Regions from separate parts of the Citrobacter sp. RHB25-C09 genome, predicted to be linked through region 1. Evidence: predicted binding sites of a transcription regulator. Region 1 holds the regulator's gene; each other region holds the start of a gene.
The links. Region 1 encodes PurR, which represses purine synthesis genes. Its sites were predicted from a motif close to CANGCAAACGTTTGCNTG; they were not measured.
Positions count from the first base shown of each region.

Region 2: the regulator PurR is predicted to act here: its motif matches at 3,007-3,024, upstream of purE (5-(carboxyamino)imidazole ribonucleotide mutase).
Region 3: the regulator PurR is predicted to act here: its motif matches at 4,589-4,606, upstream of gcvT (glycine cleavage system aminomethyltransferase GcvT).

Region 1 covers NZ_CP057483.1:2,023,320-2,033,599, reverse strand. The annotation lists gene HVY19_RS09475 (MFS transporter) at 1-1,139, opposite strand, end outside; gene HVY19_RS09470 (YnhF family membrane protein) at 1,321-1,410, opposite strand; gene purR (HTH-type transcriptional repressor PurR) at 1,706-2,731, shown strand; gene punR (DNA-binding transcriptional activator PunR) at 2,728-3,660, opposite strand; gene punC (purine nucleoside transporter PunC) at 3,772-4,980, shown strand; gene cfa (cyclopropane fatty acyl phospholipid synthase) at 5,271-6,419, shown strand; gene HVY19_RS09445 (riboflavin synthase subunit alpha) at 6,459-7,100, opposite strand; gene mdtK (MdtK family multidrug efflux MATE transporter) at 7,319-8,692, shown strand; tRNA gene HVY19_RS09435 (tRNA-Val) at 8,844-8,920, shown strand; tRNA gene HVY19_RS09430 (tRNA-Val) at 8,925-9,001, shown strand; gene HVY19_RS09425 (monooxygenase) at 9,147-9,452, shown strand; gene HVY19_RS09420 (MBL fold metallo-hydrolase) at 9,484-10,280, opposite strand, start outside.
Region 2 covers NZ_CP057483.1:1,257,321-1,267,600, forward strand. The annotation lists gene mnmH (tRNA 2-selenouridine(34) synthase MnmH) at 195-1,265, opposite strand; gene purK (5-(carboxyamino)imidazole ribonucleotide synthase) at 1,363-2,430, opposite strand; gene purE (5-(carboxyamino)imidazole ribonucleotide mutase) at 2,427-2,936, opposite strand; gene lpxH (UDP-2,3-diacylglucosamine diphosphatase) at 3,055-3,777, opposite strand; gene ppiB (peptidylprolyl isomerase B) at 3,780-4,274, opposite strand; gene cysS (cysteine--tRNA ligase) at 4,448-5,833, shown strand; gene HVY19_RS05855 (metal-dependent hydrolase) at 5,933-6,457, opposite strand; gene malI (Mal regulon transcriptional regulator MalI) at 6,531-7,547, opposite strand; gene HVY19_RS05865 (PTS transporter subunit EIIC) at 7,631-9,130, opposite strand; gene ybcJ (ribosome-associated protein YbcJ) at 9,372-9,584, opposite strand; gene folD (bifunctional methylenetetrahydrofolate dehydrogenase/methenyltetrahydrofolate cyclohydrolase FolD) at 9,586-10,280, opposite strand, start outside.
Region 3 covers NZ_CP057483.1:3,651,456-3,661,735, forward strand. The annotation lists gene gcvP (aminomethyl-transferring glycine dehydrogenase) at 1-2,858, opposite strand, end outside; gene gcvH (glycine cleavage system protein GcvH) at 2,990-3,379, opposite strand; gene gcvT (glycine cleavage system aminomethyltransferase GcvT) at 3,404-4,498, opposite strand; gene ubiI (FAD-dependent 2-octaprenylphenol hydroxylase) at 4,946-6,148, opposite strand; gene ubiH (2-octaprenyl-6-methoxyphenyl hydroxylase) at 6,335-7,513, opposite strand; gene pepP (Xaa-Pro aminopeptidase) at 7,510-8,826, opposite strand; gene ygfB (UPF0149 family protein YgfB) at 8,854-9,432, opposite strand; gene zapA (cell division protein ZapA) at 9,599-9,928, shown strand; RNA gene ssrS (6S RNA) at 9,971-10,154, shown strand; gene HVY19_RS17275 (5-formyltetrahydrofolate cyclo-ligase) at 10,175-10,280, shown strand, end outside.

The sequences.
Region 1 (10,280 bases):
TGTTTTCTCGCTGATACAAACACCAGTAACAGTGCCAGCCCTGCGACAATCGCCCCCATGACCGGGACAAAGCTATAGCCTAATCCGCCGGAGATCACCGCCCCGCCTGCTGCTGCACCTAACGCATTTCCCAGGTTAAATGCGCCTATGTTCACAGAGGAAGAAAGACCAGGCGCTTCGTGTGCGACACGCATGACTCGCATCTGAAGCGGCGGCACGACGGCAAATGTTGCCGCGCCCCAAACCACCATACTGACGGCCGCCCCCCACTCACTCTTCGCGAGAAACGGTATTGCCAGCATGATCACCATCAGAAGCAACAGAAAGCCCTTCAATGTACCATTAACCGAACGGTCGGCCAGTTTCCCGCCAAGATAATTACCGATTGAAAAACCCACACCAATCAGGACGAGCATTCCGGTGACAAACGCAGGGGTTGCGTTGGTAATACTGTGCAGCACAGGTGCGATATAGGTGTAAAGTGTGAACATGGCGCCCGCACCCAGCACTGTGGTCATTAAGGCAGACAACACCTGTGGGCGCATTAAAACTGCCAGTTCTTTTTTCACTTCCGGACGCGTGCCCGCTCCGCCTTTCGGCAATGAGAAGAACAGACTCACCATGGAGATAACGCCCAGACCGGCGGTTGCCATAAACGACATGCGCCAGCCGATAGTTTCACCCAGCCAGGTCGCTGCGGGGACGCCACCGATATTGGCGATGGTCAGCCCCATAAACATGGTTGCCACCGCGCTGGCCTGTTTATGTTTCGGGACTACACTCGCAGCAACAACAGAGCCCAGCCCGAAGAACGCGCCGTGGTTAAGGCTGGTCAGAATCCGCGACAGCATCAGCGTGGTGTAATCTGGCGAAATAGCAGAAAGCACATTGCCAAGTGTAAAGATTGCCATCAAAAAGATCAGCGCGTTACGACGTCCACGATGTGAAAGCAGCAGCGTCATCAGCGGCGCGCCGACCATTACTCCAACGGCATAAGCGCTGATCAACATCCCCGCTGCCGGTATTGACACGCCGACGCCATTAGCGATGACGGGCAATAAGCCCATCGGTGAGAATTCTGTAGTTCCTATACCAAACGCACCGATTGCCAGCGCCAGTAACGGATAATTAATTTTCATGTGTTGATTGCTCCGCCTCTTCGCGTTGAAACGCGATGCTCATGTATGAGTGAAAAGCATGACATCAATCACAAAAAAATGAAATTAACAAAAGTACAAAAGACTATTGCAGATTAGATAACAATTCAGACAGGGATATTGGCAGGAAGGTATGAGGGAGCGCATGCTCCCTCTCGGTGAATCAGTGCAGTGCTGCCGTCAAACCACCCGCAACGATCAGGGCCAGAACAATAACTGTGGTCACTACGGAAAACTTAAGATCGGTACTCATCAACTTTTCTCCTTTTTATTCCCACACAAAAAGTGATATAGCGCATTTTTACACACTTCTGAGTAAAAATCTCCCACGATTTAGAGTGATATCTGTTTTTAGCACTTCCCCTTTTCGTTAAGATCAGCCAGAATTCCACGCTTACTAATTTAGCGTACTGGCCATTGACCCCTTCCTGTCGTTCCGTGTCGTTTTCCCGGCGTGCCGCAACCCTGATGTTGCGATCGGGGTGTGTGAAGGCAAACGTTTACTTAACGTAGTTTAACGATCGGGTTAGGGTCTGGAGTGAGATGTAATGGCAACAATTAAAGATGTAGCGAAGCGAGCAAACGTTTCCACTACAACCGTATCACACGTAATTAACAAGACGCGTTTCGTCGCTGAAGAAACACGCAATGCGGTGTGGGCGGCAATCAAAGAATTGCACTATTCCCCCAGCGCCGTTGCCCGTAGCCTGAAGGTGAACCACACCAAGTCTATTGGACTGTTGGCGACCAGTAGCGAAGCTGCGTATTTTGCAGAAATTATTGAAGCCGTGGAAAAAAACTGCTTCCAGAAAGGCTACACCCTGATTCTGGGTAATGCATGGAATAGCCTCGAAAAACAGCAGGCCTATCTCTCAATGATGGCGCAGAAACGCGTCGACGGCCTGCTGGTGATGTGCTCTGAGTACCCGGAGCCCCTGCTTTCCATGCTCGAAGAGTATCGCCATATCCCAATGGTGGTAATGGACTGGGGCGAAGCCAAAGCAGATTTTACCGATACGGTGATTGATAACGCCTTTGAGGGCGGCTATATGGCGGGTCGTTATCTTGTCGATCGCGGTCATCGAGAGATCGGCGTCATTCCGGGGCCGATGGAGCGAAATACCGGTGCCGGACGTCTGGCCGGTTTTATGAAGGCGATGGAAGAAGCACTGATCAAGGTTCCGGAAAACTGGATTGTTCAGGGTGATTTTGAGCCGGAATCCGGTTACCGCGCCATGCAGCAGATCCTGTCGCAGTCGCATCGCCCAACGGCGGTCTTTTGCGGCGGTGATATTATGGCGATGGGCGCGCTTTGCGCTGCGGATGAGATGGGACTGCGCGTGCCGCAGGACATTTCGCTGATCGGTTATGATAATGTGCGTAACGCCCGCTTCTTTACGCCGGCATTAACGACGATCCATCAGCCAAAAGATTCACTGGGTGAAACCGCCTTTAATATGCTGTTAGACCGTATCGTCAACAAACGCGAAGAGTCGCAGTCTATCGAAGTTCATCCGCGCCTCATTGAACGTCGTTCCGTTGCGGATGGTCCGTTCCGCGACTATCGTCGTTAATTCTTTACTGCGGGAGTCTCTTCCGGCTCCCGCAACCACTCTCTGTTCAGCGTTTCGCTGTCTCCCAGATAGTCCAGCAGCCAGGCAAGCGCAGGTGAGGTATCGTTCTGCTGCCATGTCAGGCAGCATGCCGCATCCGGGAACGGATTCTCCAGTTCCAGTGCCACCCACTGTCCGTCATTAAGCCGCGGTTTAGCAAAATGCGTGGGCACCATGCCGATGCACAGCCCGGCAGAAATGCAGGTCGCCGAAGAGTTCCAGTCCGGAACGACCATCCGCCTTTGGTTATCAAGTAGCCAGGTCACGCGTTTTGGCAGGGTACGCGACGTATCCTCCAGCACCAGTGATGGCCAGTTGCGCAGAGTGTCATCACTCAGGGGGCCGCGCATCGCCGCTAAGGGATGCTGCTTTGCTACCACGCAACTCCAGCTCAGCATCCCCATATCACGGAAGGTGTAGCGTCCCCCAACGGGTATCGCCTGCGTTGCACCGATAGCAAGCTCTACCCTGCCATCAGAAAGCGCGTCCCACACACCGTTGAAAACCTCCTGAAAAACCAGTAACTCTACGTCATCAAAATGGCGATAGAAATCAACGATCATTTGCTGGGTGCGTTCCGGGCGAACAATATTGTCCACCGCGATCGGCAATTGCCCGCGCCAGCCGTTAGCAATCTGCTGACACTGTTGCCGTGTGTCCTGCATTTTTTTGATAACAGAACGGCCTTCTTTCAAAAACCACGCGCCAGCGGGCGTTAATACGACATCCCGATGACGCCGCTCAAAAAGCGGGACTGCCAGCCATTCTTCAAGCTGACGCACGGTGTAACTGACCGCAGAAGGAACACGGTGTAACTCTTGCGCCGCTGAACTAAAGCTGCCGTTGCGCGCGACAGCATCGACCACTTCCAGTGCGTATTCTGACCACATAATCTGCCTGCAAAATTTTTGAATGCAATGTCCAAATATTACCGTTTCACAAGCAGAAATACACTCCCTACACTCTGCCGCATTGTCATTAGGTTAATTAAGAGAACATGTATGCAACCTGGAAAAGGGTTTTTAGTGTGGCTGGCAGGACTCAGCGTGTTGGGTTTTCTGGCGACGGATATGTATCTGCCGGCTTTTGCCACCATCCAGTCTGACCTGCAAACCCCAGCCTCCGCGGTCAGTGCCAGCCTGAGCCTGTTCTTAGCCGGCTTTGCGGTGGCGCAACTGCTGTGGGGACCGCTTTCGGACCGCTACGGACGTAAGCCAATTCTCCTGTTGGGCCTGTCGATTTTTGCGGTGGGCAGTTTGGGGATGTTATGGGTTGAAAGCGCAACCGGGCTGCTCGTCCTGCGCTTTATCCAGGCCGTTGGCGTCTGTGCGGCAACGGTTATCTGGCAGGCTCTGGTTACGGATTACTATCCCTCGCAGAAAATTAACCGCATTTTCGCCACGATTATGCCGTTGGTCGGGTTATCTCCAGCCCTGGCACCGCTGCTGGGCAGTTGGATCCTGACCCATTTCTCCTGGCAGGCCATTTTTGCCACGCTGTTCGCTATTACCCTTATTCTGATGCTGCCAGCGTTGCGTCTGAAGCCGTCCAGTAAAGCACGTCATGATAACCACGAGAAACTGACCTTCACCACGCTTCTGCGTTCGAAAACCTACCGGGGCAATGTATTAATTTATGCCGCATGTTCAGCCAGTTTCTTTGCCTGGCTTACCGGTTCGCCGTTTATTCTCAGTGAAATGGGCTACAGCCCCGCGGTAATAGGTCTTAGCTACGTGCCGCAGACCATTGCGTTTTTGATTGGCGGTTACGGCTGTCGCGCCGCCCTGCAAAAATGGCAAGGCAAGCAGTTACTCCCCTGGTTGCTGGTGGTCTATGCGCTAAGCGTTGTTGGCACCTGGGCTGCTGGCTTTATTCACAACGTTTCGCTGACTGAGATTCTGATCCCGTTCTGCGTGATGGCAATTGCCAACGGTGCCATTTATCCCATCGTAGTGGCAGAAGCGCTGCGGCCTTTCCCTCAGGCGACAGGCCGGGCGGCGGCCTTGCAAAACACCCTGCAACTGGGGCTGTGTTTCCTCGCAAGCCTGGTCGTATCCTGGCTTATCAGCACGCCGCTGCTGACAACGACCAGTGTCATGCTGACGACCGTTCTGCTGGCAGGATTGGGTTATAAAATGCGTTCGCTGCCTCAGGCTTGCGAACCGATAAACGACCACGCAGCAGAGATTGCCCATAGCGAATCTCATTGATATCAATGATATTTTATATTGATTAGCCACCTAACAATTTTTGATTGAATCATCAGATTTTGAGGCCTATACTAAATCTCGGTTGTTAAAAATACGAAAATAATTATGTATTAACGGGAACCGGAGCGTTCCCGTTTCACCATGGATGGCCTATTCGGCAAGGTTTCCTCCTTTCCTCTGCTCTACGTCGATTAATAGACTCGCGAAATATTCCGTGAGATTTCTCACAAAGCCTAAAAAGCGTCTACGCTGTTTTAAGGTTCTAATCACCGACCAGTGATGGAGAAACTATGAGCTCATCGTGTATAGAAGAAGTCAGCGTTCCGGATGACGACTGGTACCGGATCACCAACGAATTATTAAGCCGTGCGGGTATCACCATAAACGGTTCCTCTCCCGCAGACATACAGGTTACGAACCCCAAATTTTTCAAACGTGTATTACAAGAGGGGTCACTGGGTCTGGGTGAGAGCTACATGGACGGCTGGTGGGAATGCGAACGACTGGACATCTTTTTCAGTAAGGTTTTACGGGCCGGACTGGAAGGCCAACTACCCCGCCACTTTAAAGATACGCTCCGCATCGCTGGCGCACGCCTGTTCAATTTACAAAGTAAAAAGCGCGCCTGGATAGTTGGTAAAGAACATTACGATCTCGGTAATGACCTTTTCAGTCGTATGCTTGATCCTTATATGCAGTATTCCTGCGCCTACTGGAAAGACACGGACTCGCTCGAGTCAGCACAACGCGAAAAACTGAAACTGATCTGTGAGAAGCTGCATTTGCGGCCTGGTATGCGCGTGCTGGATATCGGCTGCGGCTGGGGCGGTCTGTCACACTATATGGCCAGCCACTATGGGGTTAGCGTCGTAGGCGTGACCATTTCCGCTGAACAGCAAAAAATGGCGCAGGCGCGGTGCGCCGGGCTGGATGTGACGATTCTACTCCAGGATTATCGGGACCTGGATGACCAGTTTGACCGCATTGTCTCGGTGGGTATGTTCGAACATGTCGGACCGAAGAATTATCCAACGTATTTCAACGTGGTCGACCGCAATTTAAAACCTGACGGTCTTTTCCTGCTGCATACTATTGGTTCGAAGAAAACGGATAATAACGTCGACCCGTGGATCAATAAATATATCTTCCCGAATGGCTGCCTTCCCTCTGTGCGCCAAATCGCCAATGCCAGTGAAGCGCATTTTATCATGGAGGACTGGCACAACTTCGGTGCGGATTACGACAAGACTCTGATGGCGTGGCATGAGCGTTTCATCGCCACATGGCCGGAAATCGCGGAACACTATTCTGAACGTTTTAAACGGATGTTCAGCTATTATCTGAATGCCTGCGCCGGTGCGTTCCGGGCCCGTGATATTCAACTCTGGCAGGTGGTTTTCTCTCGCGGCGTTGAAAACGGTTTGCGTGTTCCTCGCTAGTCGTTTTGCCCCCGCTGTTATGCAGGGGCGAAAATTCCCCTAGGCTTCACTCTCGTGTTTCACCACCACCATTTCGCGCGCCGCCAGCACGCGTTCGACCGTGTCCACTACGGCCTGCGTCTGCGGATCAATTTCAATATTGACCCGTGCGCCCAGCTTTTTCTTACCCAGCGTAGTGCGCTCCAGTGTTTCCGGAATGAGATGTACACAGAAACGTGTTGGCGTCACTTCGCCGACAGTTAAGCTAATACCGTCAATGCCAATAAATCCTTTATACAGGATATATTTCATCAACGTGGGATCCTGGATTTTAAACCAGATTTGACGGTTGTTTTCGGAGGTTAAGATCTTCGAAATTTCAGCGGTAGTGATGATATGCCCGGACATCAAGTGTCCGCCAATTTCATCGCTAAATTTGGCTGCACGCTCAACATTAACGCGGTCGCCGACCTTCAACTCACCGAGATTCGTTATTCGCAGTGTCTCTTTCATCAGATCAAAACTGATGAGATTGCCATTTATTTCTGTCACGGTCAGGCAGCAGCCGTTATGCGCCACCGATGCGCCCGTTTCCAGAGCGTCCAGCATGTGTTCAGGTAATTCCACTACATGGGTGCGAAAATTTGGTTTTTCATCAATTGACACCACTTTGGCGGTGCCCTGAACAATACCCGTAAACATAACTGCAACTCCTGAATTCAGTTAATACATTTCTGCCTGCAACAATAACAGTTGGAAAATCAGGTTGCCAGTAAAGCACCCGGTCAAGGTGTTTTTTCACTGGAGAATTATGCATTCCTCGCTACAATAGACTGAAATTTCCCCTGCATCTTCTTCTTGCTGCCACACGTGGCGGCTTTTTTAGTCTCATAAATAAAAACAATTCTATAGGTGTTCACGTGCAGAAGTATATTAGCGAAGCGCGTCAGTTATTGGCTCTGGCAATTCCGGTGATTCTTGCGCAAGTCGCCCAAACCGCAATGGGGTTTGTCGATACGGTTATGGCCGGTGGCTATAGTGCCACCGACATGGCGGCCGTGGCGATCGGCACCTCGATCTGGCTTCCCGCCATTCTGTTCGGACACGGACTGTTGCTGGCGCTCACCCCTGTTATTGCCCAGCTTAATGGTTCCGGCCGACGCGAACGTATTGCCCATCAGGTGCGCCAGGGCTTCTGGCTCGCGGGTATCGTCTCGGTGCTGATTATGGTGGTGTTATGGAATGCGGGTTACATCATCCGTTCAATGCATAACATTGATCCGGCATTGGCAGATAAAGCCGTCGGTTATCTTCGCGCGCTATTGTGGGGCGCGCCAGGCTATCTGTTCTTCCAGGTAGCGCGTAATCAATGTGAAGGGCTGGCAAAAACCAAGCCCGGCATGGTCATGGGCTTTATCGGACTGTTGGTTAACATTCCGGTGAACTATGTGTTTATTTATGGTCACTTCGGGATGCCAGAACTGGGCGGCGTTGGCTGTGGTGTTGCTACCGCTGCCGTGTACTGGGTGATGTTTGGCGCCATGATCTGGTACGTCAAAAATGCGCGTTCAATGCGCGATATCCGTAACGTGCATCGCTTCAGCAAACCGGACAACGAGGTGATGAAGCGTCTTATTCAGTTAGGTTTGCCGATCGCGCTGGCGCTGTTCTTTGAAGTCACGCTATTTGCTGTTGTGGCACTCTTGGTTTCGCCGCTGGGTATTGTCGATGTTGCGGGTCATCAGATTGCCCTGAACTTCAGTTCACTGATGTTTGTGTTACCGATGTCGCTGGCTGCAGCTGTGACCATCCGCGTGGGCTACCGACTGGGACAAGGCTCCACGCTGGATGCGCAGACCGCTGCACGCACTGGTCTGGGAACGGGCGTGTGCATGGCGTGTATCACGGCGATTTTTACCGTATCGTTTCGCGAGCAGATCGCCCTGCTCTACAACGACAATCCGGAAGTGGTTACCCTGGCGGCGCAGCTGATGCTCCTGGCGGCAATTTATCAGATTTCTGACTCTATCCAGGTGATAGGCAGCGGGATTTTGCGTGGTTACAAAGATACGCGCTCTATCTTTTTTATTACCTTTACCGCGTATTGGGTGCTGGGCCTACCCAGCGGTTATATCCTTGCGCTGACCGATCTGGTGGTTGACCGGATGGGCCCGGCAGGTTTCTGGATGGGCTTTATTATCGGCCTGACCTCTGCGGCCATCATGATGATGCTGCGAATGCGTTTCCTGCAACGCCAGCCGTCAGCGGTAATATTGCAACGCGCCGCGCGATAAACCGGCAATAGCCGCCTGCGGGCGGCTATTCTGTCAACATTTTGCGCACTAACTCTGCAATCGAGTGAAATCCGGAAGAAAATTACCATTTCCCTCTTGCCTCATTCCGGCTCTGCCGCTAATATTCGTCCCCGTTGTCACCTACAACGTTGCGTTCATAGCTCAGTTGGTTAGAGCACCACCTTGACATGGTGGGGGTCGTTGGTTCGAGTCCAATTGAACGCACCATTCTGCGTCCGTAGCTCAGTTGGTTAGAGCACCACCTTGACATGGTGGGGGTCGGTGGTTCGAGTCCACTCGGACGCACCAGATTTTCCTGATCTGGTGCTTTTCTTCTTCCTCATTATTTTCTGAACTTCATTTACACTGTTCCCTGCATCTCATTTTCGTTACATTACAGATTCTGCATTCACAGGATCGACTCATCTTTTGAGTTTTAAAACGGAGAATGACTATGCCTAAATTATTACAGCTTCACTTTGCCTTTAACGGTCCGTTTGGTCAGGAAATGGCTGAGCAGCTTCGTGGTCTGGCTGAGTCAATCAACCAGGAACCGGGCTTTTTGTGGAAAGTCTGGACGGAAAGTGAAAAGAATAAAGAGGCGGGGGGAATTTATCTGTTTGAGAGCGAGGAGACGGCGTTTGCCTATCTCGACAAGCATACCGCACGGTTGAAACATCTCGGCGTTGCTGAGGTTGTCGCTAAAATCTTCGACGTTAATACTTCACTAAGCGCCATCAACAAAGCCAAGCTGGATTGATCGTTTGAGTCTGAGGGGGTGATCCCCCTCGTTAGCATGAATTCGGTTTCAGGCAAGTGATATATTTCGCTCCTGAGCATTGAACGATCTCACTGGCATTGTTAGTAATATCCTGCCCTTCAAACGCACCATACATGCGGGCAAATTTTACCGTCGTTAAGCGCTGTAGAATTCTGGCTACGGTTTCAGCTGCCAAGGGCAGCATATTGGGGTAGCTCCACATAAACGACACAGCGTTTGCCCCTGGAGTAATCTGCAAAATATCCCCTGCCAGAATCGTGCCTTCGCCCTCTTCCCAGTGCAATACTGTACCTCCGGCAAAATGGCCTCCCAGACGTAACAGCCTAATACCCGGTAAGAGTGCGTACGTATCCCCTTTCCATAAGTGAATATAGGGACTGTCACGCATTATCCACGCGCGATCGTCGCTATGGAGATAGATCGGCGCATTAAAGGTTTCCGCCCAGTCCTGCATGGTGGTGTAGTAATGTGGATGGGAAATGGCAATGGCGTTAACGCCTCCCAGCGCAGAGACGAGAGATTTCGTGGCGGGATCCAGATTCGCGATACAATCCCAGAGAACATTTCCCGCAGGCGTAACGAGCAAGAAAGCCCTTTGGTTTATTGCGAAAGATGGAACAGTTTTCAGGCTGAACAGTTTCGCCGCGTGCTGCCGCCACTTATTGGAATGACTACGCGTGAGTTCATCAAAATCCATCCATGCCTGCCCGGACACAGGTACATACTGTCGCTCATCCTCACAAATTTTGCACCGCTCAACGTGGCCCTGCCCGCAGTCGTAAGACGTACCGCAGGCTTTACATAGCG
Region 2 (10,280 bases), 770 kb from region 1:
ATAAGCATCAAATAATTTTAATTCGTTTCTTAAATTGCTTAATAAGATTCTAACCGTTTGTATTAAATGGGTTTTTGAGAGGTAAGAGATAAAGATGCTGTTTAAGAAATTGGTGAGGCGAGAAACGTGTTTTTCGGATTTTTATGGATATTTGCCCGGTGGCGCTGACGCTTACCGGGCCTACGGTCTGGCGTTTAATGGCTTAGCCATGCCGCCACATCTTCAAATGTCCCGCGATAGACAATCTTCTCTGCTTTCTTTTCCAGTTGGTAGCGATACATCGGATCGTAATACTCTTCCAGCAGCGGAACTAACCAACTGAAATGCGCTTCGGTGCTGCCAGTACGACGCTGCTCAGCCAGCGCGACGTCCAGTTTCGCGCTCAGCGCTTTAAAACGCTGTAAACCCAGTCGGCGCTGAATGGCGAAAAGCCCATGGTGCAGATAGTCGCTGTACGCCTGCCAGCCGTGCTCGTCGCCATAGGCGTGGGTGAAATCATGATGCATACGCACAAAATACTCTTCACGCAGGCGCTCCAGACGTCGCTCAAAAGGATCTTCAATCACCGCAATAGAGGCCTGGGCCATACGCTCGCGCAGGCATTCCGGCAGATGGTTAGCGCCAATCATTCGGCCTTCATCCTCCAGCACCCAGCGGGGAGCCTGCTTTTTGAGGAGCGTAACCGCCAGCAGGTTTTCGAAACTTGCCTGACTGAGCTGGGGGTCCAGCGTGCGGCCGAAAGAGGAGCCGCGATGGTGCGCCAGCCCTTCAAGATCGACGCCATTTTCCTGCTGCTGAACAAGCTGTGTTTTGCCGTTGCCGGTACAGCCGCCGATCAGCACGATGGGCTTTCGCACCTGTTCTTCTGTTGCGCTTATTGCCACCTGACGTAGCGCTTTGTAGCCGCCGCGGATAAGCGGATAATCAACCCCCGCGTCATGCAGCCACTGTTGCGTAATATGTGAACGCTGACCGCCGCGGGCGCAGCAGAGATAACCCTGCGGGTACCTTTTGCAGGCCTCCAGCCAGGCGTCCAGTCGCTGCTGGCGGATCTCGCCGCTGACCAACCGATGCCCGAGCGCAAGCGCGGCGTCTGGACCCTGGCGTTTATAGCAGGTACCAACGGCGGCGCGTTCGTCATCGTTCATCAAGGGCAAATTTATTGCGCCAGGCATTGCGCCTTGCTGAAACTCAACCGGCGCGCGTACATCGAGTAAGGGCGTATCGGCGCGAAGGATCGCCCGATAGTCCGTTCCATCGTTCATTTGAAATCCTGAAATTACAAAACCGCAATGGTGGGGATTTTACGCGCTGAAGGAGAGGGCGGGAAAGCATAACTTAAACTTCCCCGCTTATTTGAGCTTAACGGAGCTGACTTTGTGCCCAGATGATACCGCTGGCGTATTCCGGCGGCAGAAGTGGGGAGAGGGCTTCCAGCGTGGCGCTCAGCCGCGCGGTGTCGCTGTCGGTCAGGTTCAGGTGACCGACTTTACGTCCCGGGCGCACCTCTTTGTCGTACCAGTGCAGATGAACCAGCGGCAGCTTCAACCAGTCATAATTCAGATCGCTGCCAATCAGGTTCACCATCACCGATGGGCTGTTTACTACTGGCGTCGGCAGCGGAAGACCGGTAATCGCCCGCAGATGCAGCTCAAACTGGCTGATGCTGGCACCGTTCTGTGTCCAGTGTCCGCTGTTATGCACGCGTGGCGCCAGTTCATTGATCAGCAAGCCTTCGGGCGTCACAAAACACTCCATCGCCATTACGCCGACATAATTCAGTTCCTGCATAATGGCAGAAAGCATGGCTTCGGCCTGGGTCTGCTGCTGTGCGTTAGCCTGTGGGAAGGCAACGCTGGTGCGAAGGATGCCCTCCTGATGCAGGTTGCGTGTTAAAGGATAGAACACCGTGCTGCCGTCATGAGCGCGGGCGCCAACCAGCGACACCTCTCCCGAGAAATTAATGCCCTGCTCGACGATACACTCGCCATAACAGTCATCCGGCAACTGCCCGGTTTCAGTCGCACGCAACCGCCACTGGCCGCGACCGTCATAGCCGCCAACGCGGCGTTTAACGATTGCCAGTTCGCCTAAACGCTTGAACACCGCAGGCCATTCGCTGTTGTCCGCCAGCAACTGCCAGGGGGCGGTTGCCAGGTTGAGCTTATCGAAAAGCTGCTTTTGCGTCAGGCGATCGGCGATGACAGGGAACACGTCGCGGTTAACAAACGCCGGGTGGCGCGCCAGTTCGCGCGTTAATGCCGTTTCCGGCCAGCGCTCGATTTCCGCCGTAATGACGCTTTGCTGAAAGGGCACCGCGGCAGGTTCTGCATCCAGCCCTACCGGCCAGACGGCGATACCGAGCGGTTCGCCAGCCTGACGCAGCATTCGACCTAACTGGCCGTTGCCCAGCACACAAACCTGCTTCATGCCTCACCTCGCGGATCCGGGTTCTCCAGAACCTCGTCCGTTTGCGCACGACGCCAGTCGCTCAGGCGTTGATGCAACGCTTTGTCATGAGTGGCGAGAATTTGCGCCGCCAGCAGCGCCGCATTTGCCGCGCCCGCTTTGCCAATGGCCAGTGTACCAACCGGGATCCCGCGCGGCATCTGCACAATAGAGTACAGGCTATCGACGCCGCTCAGGGCGGCGCTTTGTACAGGAACACCCAGAACCGGCACCAGCGTTTTCGCCGCGATCATCCCCGGAAGATGCGCAGCACCACCCGCGCCAGCAATAATCACCTGATAGCCGTTTGCTTCTGCGCCTTCGGCGAAGCTGAACAGTTTATCGGGAGTGCGGTGGGCGGAGACAACTTCAACGTGGTGAGGAATGTCCAGGACGGTAAAAATGTCGGCGGCGAACTGCATGGTAGCCCAGTCGCTTTTGGACCCCATCACGATGGCGACACGCGCCGGATTATTGTGGGAAGACATGCGTCTTAAAACTCCTGTGGTGCGGGACACACTGCTTTTGAGGCCACAGAGAATAGCACGGAAAGAGGGCAAGGAAAACGGTTGCGCGGTTGAAATTCCAGCAACCAGGCGGGAGAGATTAAAACGGGAAACGGATCAATTCAACGTCATTTGGGGTGACTTTTACCATGGAGCCTTCGCTGTGCCAGGCGCCTAAAACCACGCGGAAAGCGGGCATACCGTTGGCGGAAAGTTCATGCACATCGGGGCGATGGGTATGGCCGTGGATCAGCCACTGGACGCGATATTTTTCCATTTCAGCGATGACGGTCTGTGGATTGACATCCATGATCTCCAGCGACTTGCTGCTGTTAGCGGCTTTGCTGCCTGCACGCATCTTCGCGGCCACGCGCTTACGGATAAACAGCGGCAGGGCGAGAAACAGCGTTTGCAGCCAGCGCTGATGGACTTTAGCGCGAAATGCCTGATAACCCGCGTCGTCGGTACAAAGGGTATCACCGTGCATGATGAGCACCCGGCGACCATACAGATCAAGCACCTTTTCCTGGGGCAGCAGCGTCATGCCGCTTTCCCGAGCGAAGCGTTTGCCAAGCAGGAAGTCACGGTTACCGTGAATGAAGAAGCAGGGAACGCCGGAATCAACGACCGCTTTGATGGCGGTTGCTATTTCACGGTGCAGCGGGTTGGGATCGTCATCACCAATCCACGCTTCAAAGAGATCGCCGAGAATGTATAACGCATCGGCCTGACGCGCATCACCGGCTAAAAAACGCAGAAAACCGGCGACGATCGCCGGTTCTTCCGTGCAGAGGTGAAGATCTGCAATAAAAAGTGTCGTCACGATTACTCGCTGACGGTCACATTTTCAATAATAACGTCTTCTTTCGGTACGTCCTGATGCATGCCGCTACGACCGGTAGAAACGCCTTTGATTTTATCAACCACGTCCATGCCTTCAACCACTTCGGCAAACACGCAGTAGCCCCAACCCTGCATGCTTTCAGCAGAGAAGTTCAGGAAGTCGTTATCAGCAACGTTGATGAAGAACTGCGCCGTTGCGGAGTGCGGAGCCTGGGTACGTGCCATTGCCAGCGTACCGCGGGTGTTTTTCAGGCCGTTGTTGGCTTCGTTTTTGATCGCCTCTTTCGTGGCTTTCTGTTTCATGCCAGGTTCAAAACCGCCGCCCTGAATCATAAAACCGTTAATGACACGGTGGAAAATGGTGTTGTTGTAAAAACCTTCGCGGCAGTAGTCCAGGAAGTTTTTAACTGTTTCAGGTGCTTTATCATCAAAAGTTTTGATTACGATATCGCCGTGATTAGTATGGAAAGTAACCATTTTTGCATCCTGTTTCGATAAAGTGGTGCTTTAACCCTGGAAGGGTCAGATATAGGGGGGTGTTATAGCATAACCGCAGGCTGCGATCACCTTGCAAAGTGTGCTGACCCCATTCCGAATTATGGGTATTATACCGTCTTTACGATCCACACACGTCTAACACGGAATCTTCAATGTTAAAAATATTTAATACACTGACGCGCCAAAAAGAGGAATTCAAGCCTATCCATGCCGGGGAAGTCGGCATGTACGTGTGTGGTATTACCGTTTACGATCTCTGTCATATTGGTCACGGGCGTACGTTTGTTTCGTTTGACGTCGTCGCGCGCTATCTACGCTTCCTCGGCTATAAGCTGAAATACGTCCGGAATATTACCGATATCGACGACAAAATCATTAAGCGCGCTAACGAAAACGGTGAAAGCTTTGTCGCGTTGGTTGATCGCATGATCGCCGAAATGCACAAGGATTTTGATGCACTGAATATTCTGCGTCCGGATCTCGAACCGCGCGCCACGCATCACATTGCCGAAATCATCGAAATCACCGAGCAACTGATTGCCAAAGGTCACGCCTATGTGGCGGACAACGGTGACGTGATGTTCGATGTGCCGACCGATCCGAACTACGGTCAACTGTCGCGTCAGGATCTGGATCAACTGCAGGCCGGTGCGCGCGTGGATGTGGTTGATGTGAAACGCAACCCGATGGACTTCGTGCTGTGGAAGATGTCGAAAGAGGGTGAGCCGAGCTGGCCGTCGCCGTGGGGCGCAGGCCGTCCAGGTTGGCACATTGAATGTTCTGCCATGAACTGCAAACAGTTGGGTAACCACTTTGATATTCATGGCGGCGGTTCCGACCTGATGTTCCCGCACCACGAAAACGAAATCGCGCAGTCTACCTGTGCGCACGACGGCGAATATGTGAATTACTGGATGCATTCCGGCATGGTAATGGTTGACCGCGAAAAGATGTCGAAGTCGCTGGGTAACTTTTTCACCGTGCGCGACGTGCTGAAGTACTACGATGCGGAAACCGTGCGTTACTTCCTGATGTCCGGGCACTATCGTAGCCAGTTAAATTACAGCGAAGAGAACCTGAAGCAGGCGCGTTCTGCACTGGAGCGGCTGTACACTGCGCTGCGTGGAACGGATAAATCGGTCGCCCCTGCGGGTGGCGATGCGTTTGAAGCGCGTTTTGTTGAAGCGATGGACGACGATTTTAATACTCCGGAAGCCTACTCGGTGCTGTTCGATATGGCACGTGAAGTGAATCGTCTGAAAAACGAAGATATGGCTGCGGCGAATGCGATGGCGTCACATTTGCGCAAGATTTCTGCCGTGCTGGGTCTGCTGGAACAGGAGCCGGAAGCGTTCCTGCAAAGCGGCGCGCAGGCGGACGATGGCGAAGTGGCGGAAATTGAAGCGCTGATTCAGCAACGTCTGGATGCCCGTAAAGCGAAAGACTGGGCAGCAGCGGATGCGGCGCGTGACCGTCTGAATGAGATGGGGATCGTGCTGGAAGATGGTCCGCAGGGTACCACCTGGCGTCGTAAGTAATTGCCTGAATTGCCGGATGGCGGCTAACGCCTTATCCGGCCTACAATACGCATGACTTGTAGGCCGGATAAGACGCCACGCGTCACCCTCCGGCGATGATTAATGCTTCCTGTACCACCACAGCAATCCCATCATGGCTAACCCCGGCAGCCACACCCACATTAATTCTGAAATAATAACCTGATGCCCATACGGCGTGGTATAGCGCGATAGCGCAAACGGCGCGACCTTAATCACCTGCCAGGGGGCAAAAAAACGTTCGTCCGACCACGGCCACAGCCAGCCGACGCCTTTACCGCCGGTGGTGATTGAATCAAGCAGACTGTGTGAGAGCAGTGATACCGTCAGAAACAGCCAGCAGCGAACCAACCCGGCTTTGAACCATCTTCGCCCAATCAGCACGCAGAGTATGGGCACCAGAAAAGCAAACAGCAGCGAGTGGGTAAAGCCACGGTGACCGAATACGTTGCCATAGGCCACACCAAATTTGAATGAGAGCACGTCTGCATCCGGCAACATCGCCAGCACGATGCCGGTAAACAGCAGACGAGGAGGAATGACCTTCAGACCCAGACCTAAGCCGAGGCAAATCGGAACTGCAGCGTGGGTGATAACAGTAGGCATGGCAATTGTCCGCAGCAAATCAGAGCAATATAGCAGCGATCGGCGGCTAAAAACCCTGTGTTAAATTCTGAAATTACGCGGACTCGCGTGCGATCAATTGGCCGGAGAGCGTAATGCGCTGGGTTTGCAGTTCCGGTTCCTTCAGCTTTCGCATCATCAGGCTGGCAGCCTGGCGTCCTGTCTCTTCGCTGGCGGAGGAGACAAAGGTGAACGACGGGGATGTCAGGTTGACGTGGAGCATATCTTCAAACCCCACCAGGGCAACCTGTTGCGTCAGGAAGACATCTTTACCCACTGTGCGCCCGACCTGATGAATGCCGGAAAGAGAGCCAATAATCGCGTCGGGTGAATGGCAGAGCAGGGCGGTGATGGTGTTGTTTTTTTCGAGGAGTTGGCGAGTCGCCCATTCCGCTGCCTGGGTATTGTCGCTACAGGCCGGCGCAGATTCCTCACGATAAATCAGTCCGTTCTGTGTAATGGCACTGCGAAATCCTAACAGCCGTTGTTCACGAATGCGACACCCTTCCTGGCCGCCAATATAGGCGATATTACGATGCCCGCGCTCGATAAGGTAACGCGTAGCGAGATTTGCCGCCTGGCGATTATCACGCATGACCAGATTGCATTTTTCATCAAGCAGGGATTGTGATACGACCACTAATGGCAAAGGGCACTGACGTATTTTTTCCGGCAACGCCACCGCATGGTTGTCTGAAGAGAGATAAATCACCCCCGCAACGCCCTGCTGCTTAAACGACAGCAGGCAGCGTTCAAGATGATCGTCGTCATTAAGCGGTTGCCCGAGAAAGACCATAAACCCGTGCTTTTCCAGTTCCTGAACAATGCTTGCCATCACTTTAATGGAGAAGCTGTCGCTGAAATCGCGCAGGACAAGGCCGATAAGATTTGAGGTGTTAGCGCGGAGATTCGCAGCCGCGACGTTGTGAATATAGCCCAGTTTATCGATGGCAGCCTGAACCTTCTCAATCGTTGCCTCTGAGATTTTCCCTTTCTGGCGTAGTACCAGCGAGACGGTCGACACCGATACGCCCGCCTGCCTGGCAACATCAATAATGCTGACTTTCTTCAAAACAACTCCCTGAAATTTATCCGTTATCAGCCCAATAAGACACGCCTTCCAGCGTACAGGAGACGTGTCTTTCAGGCATCTTATTATTTTCCGATAAGAGTGGACATGGTCTGGGCGATAAACTGCGCTCTTGCGCCGAAAATCACCTGGATACCGTTATCGCCGACAAAGACCACGCCGCGCGCGCCCAGGCCATTAAGACCGTCTTTATCGACCACATCGCTTTTTGCCACTTCCAGGCGCAAACGGGTGATGCAGGAACCCACGGACTCGATATTTTCTGCGCCGCCCAACAGGCCAATGATTTCAGTAGCAATTTCAGTATCGGTTTTGTCGTTCACATTCACGTTTACTTCAGTGCGACCCGGCGTTTTGATATCGAAACGACGGATCACAAAGCGGAACGTAAAATAGTAAATCAACGCCATCGGCACACCGATAATAATCGCACTCAGGAAGTTGGTCTGGTAGCCATTAAACGATGGCAGGATGCCAAACGACAGGTAGTCGATAAAGCCCGCAGAGAACGATTTGGCAATATGTGCATCCAGCAGATACATCGACATATAAGCCAGACCCGCCATGATAGCGTTAAACACGTACAGAATGGGGGCAACGAAGATAAAGGTAAACTCAACCGGCTCGGTAATCCCGGTCAGGAAACAGGTCAGCGCCGCAGAGAAGAGGATACCGGCCGCGATTTTCCTGTTTTTCGTATACGCTTCGTGATACATCGCCAGACATGCTGCGGGCAGTGCAAACAGCATCAGAGGGAATTCACCCTGCATGAACTTACCGGCGTTTTGATAAGTATCGCTGCTGAAGGATTTGGTCCCTTCTTCCAGCATCTTAAACCAAATGGTCTGATCGCCATGAATCACCTGTCCCGCCTGAGTGGTGTAATCACCGAACGAATACCAGAAGGACGGATACCAGATGTGGTGCAGGCCAAGCGGGATGAGCGCACGCTCTACCAGACCGAAGATAAAGGTGGAGGCCGCCTGGTTATCGCCGTTGACGATAACAGAAAGCGCATCGATACCGGACTGAATATGCTGCCAGACGTAGGGAAGTAACAGGCCGAGCAGGAATGAGAGGAAGGCCGTTGCAATCGCCACGAAGCGCTTACCGGAGAAGAAACCGAGAAATTCAGGCAACTGCATGGTGTGGAAACGGTTATAGCACCAGGCGGCAAGGATACCGCATATCAGGCCGCCAAAGACGCCCATTTGCAGTGTCGGAATACCGACGACCATCGCATATTTACCGCCCTGAGAGGCCATTTCCGGCGTGATACTGAGCACCGTGCCGATGGTGATGTTTGTCACAAACACGGAAACTGCCGCGGACAACGCCGCAATTCCGGATTCAGAAGCAAGCCCTACGGCTGAGCCGATAGCAAAGAGCATGGGCAGGTTATCAAAAATAACCCCGCCCGCGTTCATCATTAACGGCAGATGAAATTTATCCCCGAAGGCCAACAACAGGCCGGCTGCGGGAAGTAACGAGATTGGCAGCATGAGCGCGCGACCAATCATCGACAGTTTAGAAAGCGATTTAACCAACCCTGATATCAGACTCATGCTGATTTCCCCCTGAGTAGCGCTTTTTAGCGCTGTTATTGTAAGTAGAACGTTCTAGTAGAACGTTCTACTTATCGTGCTCAAGGTGTGAACAACGCGCAACATAAATTTCACCTTTTAATGAAGGAAAAGGTGATTATTTGAAGTTGATCGAAAATAATCTTAAGGAGAGTAGGGGATTAGGAATAGCGTTGTTCGCCGGAGAAGAGGCATCGCGCCACCCTCCGGCACATTCGACACGTCACGCGACGACGTTGATGCTCTGACCAGCGAAGCTAACGGTTTGTCCGGCAACGATTTTACAGCGTTTGCGGGTTTCTACCGCACCATCAACCTTCACCTGTCCTTCTGCAATGGCAATCTTCGCCTGGGCACCGCTTTCAGTCCAGCCTTCCAGCTTCAGCAAATCGCACAGTTCAACGTGAGGGTGCTTGCCTAAAGAAAATGTAGCCATGTTATTTATTATCCTGCGGATCGTGATATTCAACGCACGCCTGAAGCGTGTTTTCGATAAGTGTGGCGACCGTCATTGGGCCAACGCCGCCCGGCACTGGCGTAATGTAGGACGCGCGTGCGGCGGCGTCATCAAAGACCACGTCGCCCACCACCTTGCCATTTTCCAGACGGTTGATGCCGACATCAACCACGATGGCACCTTCTTTGATCCACTCACCGGGAATGAACCCCGGTTTGCCAACGGCAACGACCAGAAGGTCGGCGTGTTCAACGTGGTGGCGGAGATTTTTAGTAAAACGGTGTGTAACTGTCGTGGTGCAGCCTGCCAGCAGGAGTTCCATGCTCATTGGGCGGCCTACGATGTTTGATGCGCCAATGACCACAGCATTCAGGCCGTAGAGGTCAATATTGTAGCGCTCAAGCAGAGTCACTATACCGCGAGGCGTGCAGGGACGAAGGCGTGGTGCACGTTGGCACAGGCGGCCGACGTTGTAAGGGTGAAAACCATCCACGTCTTTATCGGGATCAATACGTTCCAGCACTTTCACATTATCGATGCCCGCGGGCAGCGGCAACTGTACCAGGATACCGTCAATGGTGTTATCCGCATTGAGTGAATCAATCAGCTCAAGCAGTTCTGCCTCGGTAGTCGTTTCCGGCAGGTCGTAGGAGCGGGAGACGAACCCCACTTCAT
Region 3 (10,280 bases), 1.6 Mb from region 1:
ATCGGCACACACGAACAGAACAGATTACGGTCCCCGTAAACGTCATCAAGACGCTTCACGGTCGGCCAGTATTTGTTCGCAACGCCTGCAGGGAATACCGCAACTTCGCGGCTGTAACCGTGATTCCACTCCTCCACCAGCTCGTTCTGGGTATGCGGCGCGTTTACCAGCGGGTTATCTTCCAGCGGCCACTCACCGGCTTTCACGCGATCGATCTCCGCGCGGATCGCCAGCATCGCGTTGATAAAGCGATCCAGTTCCATTTTGCTTTCAGATTCCGTCGGTTCAACCATCAGCGTTCCCGCGACCGGGAAGGACATGGTCGGCGCATGGAAACCATAGTCGATCAGGCGTTTAGCGATATCCAGTTCGCTGATGCCGGTTTCTTCTTTCAACGGACGAATGTCGAGAATACATTCGTGTGCCACGCGACCGTCACGACCGGTATACAGCACCGGGAAAGCGTCTTTCAGACGACTGGCGATGTAGTTAGCATTCAGAATAGCGACCTGGCTTGCCTGCTTTAAGCCCTCTGCCCCCATCATGCGAATGTACATCCAACTGATCGGCAGGATAGAAGCGCTGCCGAACGGTGCTGCAGAGACAGCGCCCTGGCGGGTCAGCATCCCTTCAATCTGTACCACGCTGTGGCCTGGTACAAACGGTGCCAGATGCGATTTCACACCAATCGGCCCCATTCCAGGGCCGCCGCCGCCGTGCGGGATGCAGAACGTTTTGTGCAGGTTGAGATGCGAAACGTCGGCACCGATAAAGCCAGGAGAAGTAATACCAACCTGCGCGTTCATGTTCGCGCCGTCGAGGTACACCTGGCCGCCGAACTGATGCACGATTTTGCACACTTCACGAATCGTCTCTTCATACACACCGTGGGTGGACGGATAGGTCACCATAATGCAGGAGAGATTGTCACCCGCCTGGGCTGCTTTTTCGCGCAGATCGCCGAGGTCGATATTACCGTTCTTATCGCACGCCACCACGACAACCTGCATACCCGCCATTTGGGCAGACGCCGGGTTAGTACCGTGCGCAGAAGCCGGGATCAGGCAGATGTCACGGTGCCCTTCATTACGGCTTTCATGATAGTGACGGATTGCCAGCAGGCCTGCGTATTCGCCCTGCGCACCGGAGTTTGGTTGCATACAAACGGCATCGTACCCGGTCAGTTTCACCAGCCAGTCAGAGAGCTGGCCGATCATCTGATGATAGCCTTCCGCTTGTTCTGGCGGGCAGAACGGATGCAGCTCAGCAAATTCCGGCCAGGTGATCGGAATCATCTCCGCCGCCGCGTTCAGTTTCATGGTGCAGGAACCCAGCGGGATCATCGCCTGGTTCAGCGCCAGATCTTTGCGCTCCAGCGAATGCATATACCGCATCATCTCGGTTTCGCTGTGGTAGCGATTAAATACCGGATGGCTCAGGATGGCGTCATCACGCAGCATGGTCTGTTGAATAGAGCGGCTGTCGTGGGCAACGTCTTTATCCAGCGCATCGATGTTCAGACCGTGGTTATCACCCAGCAGTACCGCAAACAGCTGTTCTACATGTTCACGGGTGGTGGTTTCATCCAGCGTGATGCCCACCGCGTTATGAATGTCGCTTCGCAGGTTGATTTCCGCCGCTTCGGCACGCGCCAGCACCGACGCTTTGTCGGCGACTTCCACGCACAGGGTGTCAAAGTAATGCGCGTGGCGCAGCTTCTGGCCTTTGCGCTGCAACCCTGCCGCCAGAATATCGGTCAGACGATGAATACGATTGGCAATACGCTTCAGGCCAACCGGTCCGTGATAAACAGCGTACAAACTGGCGATGTTCGCCAGCAGAACCTGTGAAGTACAAATATTGGAGTTCGCTTTCTCACGGCGGATATGCTGCTCACGAGTCTGCATCGCCATGCGCAGCGCGGTGTTGCCCGCGGCGTCTTTCGAGACGCCAATAATTCGGCCCGGCATGGAGCGTTTGAATTCGTCTTTGGCGGCAAAGAATGCCGCATGCGGGCCACCGTAGCCCATCGGCACGCCGAAGCGTTGAGCGGAGCCAAACACGATATCCGCACCCTGTTTACCCGGCGCGGTCAGCAACACCAGCGCCATAAAATCGGCGGCAACGCTGACAACTACTTTGCGGGATTTCAACTCGTTAATCAGCGCGCTATAGTCGTGAACTTCACCGGTTGTGCCGACCTGCTGCAACAGAACCCCAAACACATCCTGATGGTCGAGGACTTTTTCGGCATCATCAACAATGACGTCAAAGCCGAAAGTTTCCGCACGGGTGCGGACCACGTCCAGCGTTTGCGGATGGACATCGGCGGCAACGAAGAAACGGTTGGCGTTCTTCAGTTTGCTGACGCGCTTCGCCATTGCCATCGCTTCAGCGGCGGCGGTAGCTTCATCGAGCAGTGAAGCGGAAGCCATATCCAGGCCGGTCAAATCCAGCGTCACCTGCTGGAAATTCAGCAGCGCTTCCAGACGGCCCTGAGACACTTCCGGCTGATAAGGAGTATAGGCGGTATACCAGCCCGGATTTTCCAGCATGTTACGCAGGATAACCGGTGGTAGCTGCACGGCAGTGTAGCCCATGCCAATGAAGGACGTGAAGCGCTTGTTACGCCCGGCGATGGCCTTTAATTCTGCCAGCGCAGCGAATTCGGTCGCCGACTCGCCTACCTGTGGCGGAGTCGCCAGCTGAATGTCTTTCGGCACGATCTGGCCGATCAGCGCGTTTAACGACTCTGCGCCAACCGCATTGAGCATCTCTTGCTGCTGCGCGGCGTCCGGTCCGATATGGCGTTCAATGAAGGCGCCGCTGTTTTCGAGCTGGCTTAACGTCTGTGTCATGGGCGATGGTTCCTGAAACGTGCAGTGAATCGTGATTGTCTCTGTCGGTGTACCCGGTGGCGCTAACGCTTACCGGGCCTACGTATGCCTTGTAGGCCGGATAAGCGCAGCGCCATCCGGCATCAGCGTATTTACTCGTCTTCGAGTAATGCTTCGTATGCAGTCGCATCCAGCAGCGTGTTTAACTCGCTCTCATCGCTGGCTTTGATTTTGAAGATCCAACCCGCGGTGTACGGCTCGCTGTTGACCAGTTCCGGGGAGTCGCTCAGCGCGTCGTTAACCGCCACGATCTCTCCGCTAATCGGCGCGTAAATGTCAGACGCCGCTTTTACTGATTCGGCAACGGCACAGTCGTCACCCGCACTTACGGTCGCGCCAACTTCCGGCAGGTCAACGAAAACCATGTCGCCCAACAACTCCTGAGCGTGTTCGGTAATGCCAACGGTGTAAGAGCCGTCCGCTTCTTTGCGCAGCCATTCGTGTTCTTTACTGTATTTCAGTTCTGCTGGTACGTTGCTCATCAATCAATCTCCAAATAGGATGAATCACGCGACGGCTTTGCCGTTACGCACAAAAACAGGTTTAGTCACTTTCACCGGCATTTCACGATTACGAATCTGCACAATGGCCGTTTCGCCAATGCCTTCAGGAACACGCGCCAGGGCAATGCTGTAGCCAAGCGTCGGGGAAAAGGTTCCGCTGGTGATGACGCCTTCATGCTGATTGCCTTGAGCATCGGTAAAGCGCACCGGCAGTTCATTACGCAGAACGCCTTTTTCGGTCATCACCAGGCCAACCAACTGTTCGTGGCCTTTTTCGCGCTGTGCTTCCAGCGCTTCCCGACCAATAAAGTCACGGTCAGCCGGTTCCCAGGCGATGGTCCAGCCCATGTTAGCCGCCAGCGGAGAGATGCTTTCATCCATCTCCTGACCATAGAGATTCATGCCCGCTTCCAGGCGCAGCGTATCGCGAGCACCAAGACCACATGGCTGAACACCCGCTTCCACCAGTGCACGCCAGAAATCCTCGGCCTTTTCATTTGGCATCGCAATTTCATAGCCCGCTTCGCCGGTATAACCGGTTGTCGCAATAAACAGATCGCCCGTCTGCACGCCAAAGAAAGGTTTCATCCCTTCAACGGCTTTGCGCTGTTCGTCGCTAAACAGCGTTGCTGCTTTCTCCTGCGCATGTGGCCCCTGCACGGCAATGAGCGACAGATCGTCACGCACGGTAATGTCGATGGCATAGGGTTCGGCGTGTTGGGTAATCCAGGAGAGGTCTTTTTCGCGGGTGGCGGAGTTTACAACGAGGCGGAAGAAGTCTTCGGTAAAGTAATAGACAATCAGGTCATCTATCACGCCGCCCGAGGCATTGAGCATGCCGGAATAGAGCGCTTTGCCGGTTTTGGTGAGTTTTGCCACGTCGTTCGCCAGCAGATAACGCAAGAACTCCCGAGTGCGGCTGCCGCGTAAATCGACGATGGTCATGTGCGACACATCGAACATCCCGGCATCGGTCCGGACCGCATGGTGCTCATCAAGCTGAGAACCGTAATGCAGTGGCATCATCCAGCCGTGAAAATCGACCATGCGAGCACCGCATAGCGTGTGTTGTTCGTACAAAGGAGTCTGTTGAGCCATCTTGTCCTCATTGAATAAGCGGGGCTGACAACGATTTCGCAGCCACATTTGTCACCGCGAAACCGGGCATCGCAGCCATTTTCAGGCCCCGACGCAAACGTTCTCTTTTCCCCTGAACTTACCACCGAAACAGACACTAAACCATAAGACAAAATTAACCATCACATTAGCTTATGGTCAAAAACAGCCGAAACAGACAAAGAATTAAAAGCTTAATATGAGCATTAATCAGAACTAATATCTGACACAGTGTTATTTATTTCCAAAATCCAACATTTCAATCCATTAAACCATCAAAAATTGCGTAACGAGAAAATCCTCAAATTAGAAAATGTAATGCGAAAATTGAAGTGAAATTAGTTTATTTCAAACGAGGAAGGTCCCCCGGCGGGTCGGCCGGGAGAGAGAAATGTGACGCGTTTCAAAGTCTGAGAATCAGGACGATTCTCAGCGGAGCCATTCCGGAAGATCGTTCAAGCCCATTGCCTGACGGATCAGTTGTGGCTTAACGCCGGGAAGGGTATCTGCCAGTTTCAGGCCGATATCACGTAGCAGTTTTTTCGCTGGGTTCGTGCCCACAAAGAGTTCACGGAACCCCTGCATACCTGCGAGCATCATCGCCGCACTGTGTTTGCGGCTACGTTCATAGCGGCGTAAATAGAGATACTGCCCAATATCTTTACCCTGACGGTGCAGTCGCTTCAGCTCGTCAATCAGTTCAGCGGCATCCATAAAGCCGAGATTAACCCCCTGCCCCGCCAGCGGATGGATGGTATGCGCAGCATCACCCACCAGCGCCAGACGATGTGCAGCAAACTGACGCGCGTATCGCCCGGTCAGCGGGAACACCTGCCGTTCGCTTTCCACGCGGCACAGCCCCAGGCGGTTATCAAACGCGATAGTAAGCGCCTGGTTAAATTCTTCCTCATCTGCCTGCTGCATGCGCGCAGCCTCTTCGGGCGAAAGCGACCAGACAATAGAACACAGGTGCGGATCGCTTAAGGGTAAAAATGCCAGAATGCCTTCACCGTGAAACGCCTGGCGAGCCACTGCGCCGTGTGCCTCTTGGGTACGAATAGTCGCGACCAGCGCATGGTGACCGTAATCCCAGTACGTCAGCGGAATATCTGCTTTATTACGCAGCCACGAATTCGCGCCGTCTGCGCCAATCACCAGGCGCGCCGTCAGCATTGAACCGTCTTTTAGCGTCAGGAAGGTTTCATTTTCGCCCCAGGCCACCTGCTGCAATTCCGCAGGCGCCATGAGTGTAATATCGGCAGACTGCTGTGCTTTTTGCCAGAGTGTATAATGGATCACCGTATTTTCGACGATATGTCCGAGGTGGCTATAGCCCATGCTTTTGTCGTCAAATTCAATGCGGCCAAAGCTGTCTTGATCCCACACTTCCATGCCGTGATAGCAACTGGCACGGCGGGAAACAATGTCTGACCATACGCCAAGACGGCTGAGCAGTTTTTCGCTGGCAGCGTTAATCGCCGACACGCGAAGCGCAGGTGCGGCATCCGCTGCAAGCGGCTGCGGCTCTCGCTGTTCAAGCACAGCAACCCGTAAACCGCTGCCCTGGAGTCCGCAGGCAACGGCAAGGCCCACCATCCCGCCGCCAACAATTGCTACATCAACACTTTGCACTGTTTACTCCTGGTCAAAAAACAACTTTCGTAGGCCTGATAAGCGAAGCGTCATCAGGCTATCTGCCATTCGTGCCGGATGGCGGCTGCGCCTTATCCGGCCTACAGCCAGCTCCTTACCCGTAGGCCTGATAAGCGAAGCGCCATCAGGCAATTTCCCACGTATTCCGAATGCGACAGGTCATGATTACCGTGCGACCCAGCCAAGCGTTCGCTTAGCCAGCGCATCGCGCGCAGGTGGGGTTAACTCCATCGCCATCAACCCCACATTCCGGCCAACAACCAGCGGCGCCCAGCGGTTCGCAAACAGGTGCACCAGACTATCCGTTATGCCCACCGTTGCCTCGCGGTCAGGCTGGCGGCGCGTCTGATACGCTGAAAGAATTTTGTAATCACCCGGATCTTCACCCGATTGATGCGCCTGTACCACTGTTTCGGCAAGGCTCATCACGTCACGCAGACCAAGGTTAAAGCCCTGCCCCGCGATGGGGTGCAGCGTCTGGGCCGCATTGCCCACCAACACGGTTCGATGGCTAAATGCCTTTGCCGCTGTGGTCAGGGAAAGCGGGTAAACGCTACGCTTGCCCGCCTGGGTAATCCGTCCCAACCGCCAGCCAAACGCCGACTGGAGTTCATGGCAGAACCGTTCATCAGACCAGGCCAGGATTTCGTCTCGTTGCTCCAACGGATGACACCACACCAACGAACAGCGGCCCTCAGTCATCGGCAGCATTGCCAGTGGCCCGTGCTGCGTAAAGCGCTCAAAGGCACGGCCACCATGGGGAACCGACGTGGTAACGTTGGCAATCACCGCCAGCTGATCATACGGTTCTTGTTGCCAGTCAACGCCGCAGGCCGTTGCCAGCGCTGAACGCGTTCCGTCTGCCGCCACCATCACGCGCCCATTGATAGTCAGGCCGCTTTCCAGCGTTACACTTACCTGCTCCTCGGTGCGCGCCACGTTAGCAACGCGATCCGGGCAGTGCAGCGTGACGCCCGGCGCTTTGCGCAACAGCGCAAACAGGCGCAAACCCACGTCATGCAGTTCGACGACCTGCCCCAGAGCGGGGAGACGATAATCATCAGCATCGAGCGTCACAAAGCCCGCGTGGCCGCGATCGCTCACGTGTACCGTCTTAATGGCGGTGGCACAATCGGCAATCGTCTGCCACAGGCCGATGCGCGCCAGTTGTTGGCAGGTGCCCGCCGCCAGCGCAATCGCCCTGGCATCAAAACCGGGATGACTGTCTGCCTCGGGGTTCGCCGCTTCAATCAGGTGAACGGGCAGCGTTCCCTGACTCAGTCGGGAAATGGCCAGCGCCAGCGTCGCGCCCACCATTCCGCCGCCAACAATGATTACGCTCATGACCGTCGCGCCGCTGCCATTAATGCTTCAATTTCATTCGCCGTTTTGACGACGCCAGCGGTCAGGTTCTCATTACCGTCTTCGGTAATCAGGAGGTCGTCTTCGATACGGATCCCGATCCCTCGATACGCTTCCGGCACGTCGGCGTCTGGCGCAATGTACAGGCCAGGCTCAGCCGTAATAACCATTCCCGGCTCAAGAATACGCGAACGATCCTGTTGATATTCCCCGACATCATGCACATCCAGACCCAGCCAATGGCTTAAGCCGTGCATAAAGAACGGACGATGCGCGTTATCCGCAATCAGTTGATCAACTTCACCCTGCAAAATACCCAGTCTTACCAGACCGGTGATCATAATTCGCACCACTTCACCGGTAACTTCCTGGATGGAAGTTCCAGGACGATACAGACGCAAGCAGGCGTCAAGCGATTCCAGTACGATGTCATAAATTTCGCGCTGCGCCGGAGAGAATTTGCCATTCACCGGGAATGTACGCGTGATGTCACCCGCGTAGCCTTTGTATTCACAACCTGCATCGATGAGTACCAAATCGCCATCGCGCATCTCACATTCATTTTCGGTGTAATGGAGAATGCAGCCGTTTTCCCCGCTACCCACAATGGTGTTGTACGACGGGTAACGCGCGCCGTGACGATTAAATTCGTGATGAATTTCACCTTCAAGTTGGTATTCAAACATGCCAGGGCGGCATTTTTCCATGGCTCGGGTATGCGCCAGCGCGGTGATCTCTCCGGCGCGTCGCATCACCGCAATTTCCTCCGGTGACTTAATCAGACGCATTTCATGGACCATCGGTCGCCAGTCGGTCATGGTTGAAGGAGATTTCAGATTCTGACGTGAGCCTTTGCGCAGTTTTTCCAGCGCGGTAAAGACAATTTCATCCGCATAGGCATATTCGCCTTGCGCGTGGTACACCACATCAAGCCCGTTAAGTAACTGGAACAGCTGCTGATTGATTTCGCTGAAGGCCAGCGCACGATCGACGCCCAGTTTTTCCGGTGCGGCGTCTTGTCCAAGACGACGGCCAAACCAGATCTCAGCAGTCAAATCGCGAACACGGTTGAATAAGACACTGTGGTTGTGGGTGTCGTTACTTTTAATCAACACCAGCACGGCTTCCGGTTCGTTAAAACCGGTGAAGTACCAGAAATCACTGTTCTGGCGATAGGGATATTCGCTATCCGCGCTGCGGGTAACTTCAGGCGCGGCGAAAATAAGCGCGGCGCTGCCAGGCTGCATTTGCGTAAGCAGTGCCTGGCGACGACGTTGATATTCCTGCGGTGTCATGACGCGGCCTCCATTAGCGTTTTATTTTTAGTGTAGGGTTGGTTTACGCACTTCAGGCGCTGTCGGCTGCTGATGAGTAAACGTGTCGTGACACAATAGCGCAGCAACGCGAACATATTCGATGATTTCTTCGAGCGACATCTCCAGCTCTTCCTGATCTTCATCTTCGTCGTAGCCAAGCTGTGCGATGTTACGCAGATCGTCGATAGCTTCGCCGGTTTCACCGGTGACTTTATCGAGCTTAGGTTGGGAGACGCCAAGTCCCAGCAGGAAATGGTTAACCCAACCCGCCAGCGCGTCCGCGCGGTCAAAGACGCTGACATCATCGCCTTCTGGCAGATAAAGCTGAAAAAGGAAACCGTCATCCTCCAGCGCGTCGCTGGTGGCAGAATGCATTTTACGCAGCGCCTGTGCCAGCTCGTGGCCGAATGCCAGCCCTTCATTCGTCAGGTCATGAAGCAGCGGCTGCCAGGAGCTGTCATTGTTGCCACCGCAAATCATCCCGCTGATCAAACCGTGCATTTCCGCCGGGGTCAACCCGGTACCTTGTTGGTTCAAATACTGGTTCATTTCGTTGTAACCAGGCATTTCGTTCTGTATAGACATACGCATTCGTCATCAATGGGAGGATATTCATGATATGCTACCACTTTGGACCCTGGTGGACCAGAAAAGGGCTTGTATCTTGATACCAGGGTAGCTATAGTGTCGCCCCTTCGCGGACCATGAGTCTGGTAGCGAAGGTAGCGCAGTCAATCAGCAGGAAGGTGGCATGTCTGCACAACCCGTCGATATCCAAATTTTTGGCCGTTCACTTCGCGTGAATTGCCCGCCTGAACAGAAGGATGCCCTGAATCAGGCTGCGGACGATCTGAATCAGCGGTTGCAAGATCTGAAAGTTCGCACTAGAGTCACAAATACTGAGCAGTTGGTATTCATTGCCGCATTGAACATCAGCTATGAATTAACTCAGGAAAAAGCGAAGACCCGCGAGTATGCGGCGAGCATGGAACAACGTATTCGGATGCTCCAACAGACCATTGAACAGGCGTTGCTTGATCAGGGTCGTATAACCGAAAAACCGCACCAAAATTTTGAATAACACTTTTCGGTTTACTATGGTAGAGTGACCGTGAAGACAAAAAATTCTCTGAGATGTTTGCAAGCGGGCCAGTCCCCTGAGCCGATATTTCATACCACAAGAATGTGGCGATCCATGGTTGGTGAGCATGCTCGGTCCGTCCGAGAAGCCTTAAAACTGTGACGACGCATTCACCTTGAACCAAGGGTTCAAGGGTTACAGCCTGCGGCGGCATCTCGGAGATTCTCCTTCTACCTGGCGACAGCCATGACTCAACTTTCTGAACTCCCTTTATCCCGACAAGACATTCGCCAGATGATCCGGCAACGTCGTCGTGCGCTCATGCCTTCTCAGCAAATCGAATTTGGTCAAC